Regions from separate parts of the Streptomyces sp. NPDC003016 genome, predicted to be linked through region 1. Evidence: riboswitches for the same ligand, from Rfam matches in the RefSeq annotation. Region 1 holds a riboswitch; the other holds the start of a gene.
What was found. Region 1 has a riboswitch for S-adenosylmethionine ahead of thrC (threonine synthase). Riboswitches for the same ligand answer to the same signal wherever they lie in the genome.

Region 1 (3,201 bases):
CTCCACCCTCCGACAGGAGAGGGCGTGCGCCGGAACGCGTCGACCGCGGCTGAATGTATCTGCCCAACTGCCCTCTGCAACAGGTCAATTCGACGAGAAAACTGGGCGCGGCCGAACGCTCGAATATGAGGAAGTCCCTGGTTTTCAGGGCAAGTCGGGCCGGACAAGGCGCGCATTGGCGGCAATCGGCTCGAACACTTTGGCTGCTTCTTGTCGCACGGGGACGCATTCTCATATGCGCCCGGCAAAGGCAGCGGAAGGGGCTTCCCCAACTCTACCCCGCTCAACCATGCAGAATTGCCCCCTCCGCTTCTGTGGCGGAGGGGGCAATGCGCGTGACGACGGGTGTACGGCGGCGGATCAGCCTCCGGCGACGGCCGGGATGATCGAGACGCCGGCGCCGTCCGGCGTGGCCGTCTCCAGGCCCTGCTCGAAGCGCACGTCGTCGTCGTTCACGTACACGTTCACGAAGCGGCGCAGCTTGCCCTGGTCGTCCAGGACACGGGCCGCGATGCCCGCGTGGTTCTTCTCCAGGTCGGCGATGACCTCGGCGAGGGTCGCGCCCTCGGCCGCGACCTCGGCCCTGCCGCCCGTGTACGTACGGAGAATCGTGGGGATGCGGACGTTGACGCTCATGCTTTTCTCCTCGCTAGCGCTCGGAGACGCACAGCGTGACGCGCCTCCTTTTTGGTTCGCTCGCTGCGCCCGCTCACGCGAGGCCAGCCTCTCGGAAAGAGTCCAGGTTGGGACGGATGACGGCGGACTGACCCGTGGTCGGGGCCACCGCCTCAAGGGTCTTCAGGCCGTCGCCCGTGTTGAGCACCACGGTCGTCAGGGTCGGGTCCAGCAGACCGGCCTCGATGAGCTTCCTGGTGACGCCGACGGTCACGCCGCCCGCGGTCTCCGCGAAGATGCCCTCCGTCTCGGCCAGCAGCTTGATCGACTCCACGACCTGCTCGTCGTCGACGTCCTCCACCGCGCCGCCCGTACGGCGGGCGATGTCCAGGACGTACGGGCCGTCGGCCGGGTTGCCGATCGCCAGCGACTTGGCGATCGTGTTCGGCTTCTGCGGCCGTACGACGTCGTGCCCGGCCTTGAAGGCCGTCGACACCGGGGAGCAGCCCTCCGCCTGGGCGCCGAAGATCTTGTACGGCTTGTCCTCGACCAGGCCGAGGGCGATGAGCTCCTTGAGACCCTTGTCGATCTTCGTGAGCTGCGAGCCCGAGGCGATCGGGATGACGAGCTGGTCCGGGATCTCCCAGCCGAGCTGCTCGCAGATCTCGTACGCCAGGGTCTTGGAGCCCTCGCCGTAGTACGGGCGCAGGTTGACGTTGACGAAGCCCCAGCCCTCGCCCAGCGGGTCGCCGATGAGCTCGGAGCAGAAGCGGTTGACGTCGTCGTAGTTGCCCTCGATGCCGACCAGGTCGCCGCCGTAGACCGAGGCCATCACGACCTTGCCCTGCTCCAGGTCGTGCGGGATGAACACGCACGAGCGGAAGCCGGCCCGCGCGGCGGCGGCGCCGACCGCGCCGGCGAGGTTGCCGGTGGAGGAGCAGGAGAGCGTGGTGAAGCCGAACGCGCGGGCGGCCTCGACGGCGATGGCGACGACGCGGTCCTTGAAGGAGTGCGTCGGGTTGCCGGAGTCGTCCTTGACGTACAGACCGCCGGTGACACCCAGCTCGCGGGCCAGGTTGTCGGCCTTGACGAGCTTGGTGAAGCCCGGGTTCAGGCTGGGCTTGGACGCCACGTCGGCGGGCACGGGCAGCAGCGGCGCGTAGCGCCAGATGTTGTTCGGTCCGGCCTCGATCTGCTTGCGCAGCGCCTCGGCGTCGCCGAGCGGGAGGTCGTAGGCGACCTCGAGAGGACCGAAACAGGAAGAGCAGGCGAAGATCGGGCCCAGTTCGAATCGTTCTCCGCACTCGCGGCAGGAAAGCGCGGTGGCGGGGCCCAGGTCTACGGGCAGGGAATGCGAGTCGGTGGCGCTTGCATCGGTTTCGACGGTCTGCACAGCCATGGTGGCGAGGCCCTTTCTCCTCATCTTCCCCACGGCGCGTTTCGCCGTGAGACGGAATTGGCACCGTCCCCACCACGACCTCGCGGTCGGCAGGATGGTTGCCGGGACTTCAACGGGCCGTTCCCTCTGTCCCTCTGGATGAGCGCTATGGCGGCGGGTCTGGGCCCGGCGCGTTTGTTCCGCGAGCCCCCCGAGATGCGAGGGCGGTCCGCGTTGTTCAAGACTGTAACCGAAGCCCCGGGCGGCGGAGACAGTCGTCCGCACCGCGAGATGACTGTATCGATATGCCGTATTTGCGGCATGGCACGCAAGGGAGAGGCACGTGCTCGAAGAGGTGGAGCGCTGGCTGGAACTGCGGTCCTGGACCACGGCCGACCGGTCGCTGGACCGGCTGATCGCGGCCAAGACCGGACGTGGCCACACCGTCAGCGTCGTGCTGCCCGCCCTCGACGAGGAGTCGACGGTCGGTGACATCGTCGCGGCGATACGCCATGAGCTGATGGAGGCCGTGCCGCTCGTCGACGAGCTCGTCGTCGTCGACTCCGGCTCGAAGGACCGCACGGCGCAGGTCGCGACGGCGGCGGGGGCGCGGGTCGTCCACCGTGACGCCGTGCTGCCCCGCATACCGGCCCTGCGCGGCAAGGGCGAGGTGCTGTGGCGGTCACTGCTGGTGACCAGTGGTGACATCGTGTGTTTCATCGACTCGGACCTGAGGGACTTCTCCGCCTCGTTCGTCTCGGGCATCGTCGGGCCGCTGCTCACCGAACCCGACGTGCACTTCGTGAAGGCGATGTACGACCGTCCGCTCGGCGAAGCCACAGGTCAGGGTGGTCGGGTGACCGAGCTGGTGGCCCGCCCGCTGCTCAATCTGCACTGGCCGCAGCTGGCCGGGTTCGTCCAGCCGCTGGGCGGCGAGTACGCCGTGCGCCGCTCGCTCCTGGAGCGGCTGCCCTTCCCCGTCGGTTACGGAGTGGAGTTGGGCCTGCTCGTCGACTCGCTCCACACGGTGGGTCTGGACGCGCTGGCCCAGGTCGACGTGGGCGTACGCAAACACCGCCACCAGGACGGGCAGGCGCTCGGACGGATGGCCGCCACGATCTACCGGACCGCTCAGCAGCGGCTTTCGCGCGGCACTCTGGTGCGGCCCGTGCTGACGCAGTTCGAGCGGGGCGAGGACGGGTACGGGT
Region 2 (3,201 bases), on a different contig from region 1:
GTCGCCTGCAACCCCTGCAACATCCTGTGCGGTCCCCGCGGCGTGGCCCGCGTCTTCGGCCCGCAGAAGGGCGCGACCCCGCCCCAGGTGGAGGAGCTCGCGGCCGCCCTCGACCAGTGGGCGTACGTCCTGGAACACACCCTCGCCCCCACCGGCACCGACCTGCGCTTCGGCGCGGGCACCGGCGCGTCCGGCGGCCTGGGCGCCGGGCTCGCCGCGCTCGGCGCCCGGCTGCTTCCCCGCTTCGACGTTCTGCTGGACCACATCGACCTGGACGCCCGCCTCGCCCGCGCCGACCTGGTCGTCACCGCCGAGGGCGCCCTGGACCAGCAGACGCCGTGCGGCAAGATCCCGGCCGAAGTGGCCCGCCGCGCCAAGCTGTCGGGCCGTCCGGTGCTCGCGCTGGCGGGCACGATCGGGGAGGGCGCGCACGAGGTGCGGGCGGCGGGCATCGACGCGTACAGCTCGATCCTGCCCGCGCCGGTGTCACTGACCGAAGCGCTCGGGCGCGGCGGCGAGTTCCTCACCGACGCGACCGAACGGGCGCTGCGGATGGTCCTGATGGGAGCCCGGGCCGTTCAGACCGCCGGGACGCAGCGGCCTTCCTCGGTGCGGTAGTTCCACTTCGCACCGTTCTCGACGAGTTCCCTGACGGCGCGCAGGAACCGCTCCACGTGCTCGTCGGGCGTACCGGCACCGAAGCTCACGCGGATCGCGTTCAGCATGGGGGTCCCCCCGGTCGAGTCCGTTCGAGACTGGGGCTCGCCCGGCTCGGCCTCCGGCGCGCCGCACTCGCCCGGGCCCTGCGGGTCACTGCCGAGCAGGGTCCGGACCAGCGGGTGGGCGCAGAACAGGCCGTCGCGTACGCCGATCCCGTACTCGGCGGAGAGCGCGGCCGCGAAGTGCGAGCTGTTCCAGCCCTCGACGACGAAGGAGATGACGCCGACGCGCGGGGAGTCGTCCCCGAAGAGGGAGAGCACCCTGACCGCGCCGACTCCGGCCAGTCCCTCCAGGACCTTCGTCACCAGCGCCTGCTCGCGCTCGACGAGGGAGTCGAAGCCGGCCTCGGTGAGCGCCTTGCAGGCGGAGGCGATGGAGTACACGCCGATGACGTTGGGCGAACCGGCCTCGTGGCGGGCGGCCGTGGTGTGCCACTCGACGTCCACGCCGCCGTCGGCGCGGCGGGCGACCTTGCGCGAGGCGCCGCCGCCCGCGAGGTACGGCTCGGCGCTCCGGAGCCAGTCGGCGCGGCCCGCGAGTACGCCGGAGCCGAACGGCGCGTACAGCTTGTGCCCGGAGAACGCGACCCAGTCGACGTCCAGCTCGGCGATGTCCAGCGGGTGGTGCGGGGCGAGCTGGGCCGCGTCGAGCACGATCCGCGCGCCGTGGGCGTGGGCGGCGGCGGCGAGCTCCTTCACCGGCCACAGCTCACCGGTGACGTTCGACGCGCCCGTGACGCACACCAGGGCGGGACCGTAGGGGTCACGGGCGGCCAGTGCGCGCTCCAGGGTCTCGACGGCCTGGGCCGGAGTGCGGGGCGCGTTCAGGTAGTCGACCTTGGCGTCGCGCCAGGGCAGCAGCGAGGCGTGGTGCTCGGTCTCGAAGACGAAGACCTGGCAGTCGGCCGGGAGGGCCGCGGCGAGCAGGTTGAGCGAGTCGGTCGTGGAGCGGGTGAAGACGACCTGGTCGCCCTCGCGGCAGCCGAGGAACTCGGCGACGGTGGCGCGACTGCTCTCGAAGAGGTCCGTCGACAGCTGCGAGAGGTAGCCGGCGCCGCGGTGCACACTGCCGTAGTACGGGGCGTACGCCGCCACGTCGTCCCACACGCGCTGGAGGGCCGGGGCGCTCGCCGCGTAGTCGAGGGCGGCGTAGGTGACCTCACCTCCCGTCACGAGCGGCACGAGGACATCTCGCCCGAGGACGGGCAGAGGCGTACAAACGGTCTGGCCGGTGGCAGCAGTGGAGACAGACATGGCGAACTCCCGAAACAGGCAGGCGAATTCCCCGCGCCGGCGGATACGCAGCAGCGCTGGAGAGGGAAAAAGGGGTGTGCGAAGAAGGGGCGGAAGGCCCTATCGCATTCGCTTGCTCACAAGAGGCTCCCTGAGAACCAGGACCCCAAGTCTTCGAGGGGTCCGCGCTTGCCGTAGACCTTTCTGTCTACGGCCTGGTCTTCACCCGGGGCACCCCGCCACGGACGGAGGGTTGCCGGACAGCAAGCCGGGGCCAAAACGCTGTCACTCATGACCTGCCAAGCATCCTGCCACACGATCAAGAAGACGCAAGGCGCAGTCCAGAGTCTGGACTGCACCTCGTGTCACACACCCTGCGCACTCAGCTGTTGCTGGCAGCCACCCAGCGCTCCAGCGCCGCACGGGCCGCTCCCGAGTCGATCGACTCCGCCGCCTTGGCGATCCCCGCCGCGATCTGCTCCTCGAGGGACGCGCCGCCCGGGTCGAGGGCGACCAGCGCCGCCGCCGTGTTGAGCAGCACCGCCTCCCGCACGGGGCCGGTCTCCCCGGCCAGCAGCCGCCTCGCGACATCCGCGTTGTACGACGCGTCCGCGCCGCGCAGCGCCTCCACGGGCACGATCTCCAGGCCCACGTCGCGCGGGTCGAAGGCCTGCTCCCGGACCGCCCCGTCCCGTACGACCCACACGCGCGAGGTCGCGGTGGTGGTCAGTTCGTCGAGACCGTCGTCGCCCCGGAAGACCAGCGCGGAATTCCCCCGCCCGGCGAGAACGCCCGCCACGATGGGGGCCATCCGGGCGTCGGCGACACCGACCGCCTGCGCCTTCACCCGCGCCGGGTTCGTCAGCGGGCCGAGGATGTTGAACGTCGTCGGCGCGCCCAGCTCCTTGCGCGCCTTCGCGACGTACCGCAGGGCCGGGTGGAACTTCACCGCGAAGCAGAAGGTGATGCCCGCTTCCTCCGCGACCTCGGCGACACGCTTGGGCGTCAGCTCCAGGTTGACGCCGAGCTTCTCCAGCACGTCCGAGGCCCCGCTCGCGGACGAGGAGGCCCGGTTGCCGTGCTTGACGACCTTGGCCCCGGTGCCCGCGACGACGATCGCCGACATCGTGGAGATGTTGACCGTCTTGGCCAGGTCGCCGCCCGTACCGACGATGTCGACCGTACGACCGGGCACCTCGATGGTGTTGGCGTGCGCGTACATGGCCCGTACCAGACCGGTGACCTCGTC

Region 2: linked by a shared signal. The riboswitch ahead of ACWDZ4_RS10255 (aminotransferase class V-fold PLP-dependent enzyme) and the one ahead of thrC (threonine synthase) in region 1 are both predicted to bind S-adenosylmethionine.

What each region holds. Positions count from the first base shown of each region.
Region 1 is NZ_JBSFTV010000030.1:96,601-99,801, reverse strand. Features, by position in the region: gene ACWDZ4_RS24815 (MoaD/ThiS family protein) at 361-636, opposite strand; gene thrC (threonine synthase) at 710-2,014, opposite strand; SAM riboswitch class I at 2,032-2,159, opposite strand; gene ACWDZ4_RS24805 (glucosyl-3-phosphoglycerate synthase) at 2,337-3,201, shown strand, end outside.
Region 2 is NZ_JBSFTV010000009.1:124,142-127,342, reverse strand. Features, by position in the region: gene ACWDZ4_RS10260 (glycerate kinase family protein) at 1-618, shown strand, start outside; gene ACWDZ4_RS10255 (aminotransferase class V-fold PLP-dependent enzyme) at 579-1,973, opposite strand; SAM riboswitch class IV at 2,133-2,249, opposite strand; gene trpD (anthranilate phosphoribosyltransferase) at 2,335-3,201, opposite strand, start outside.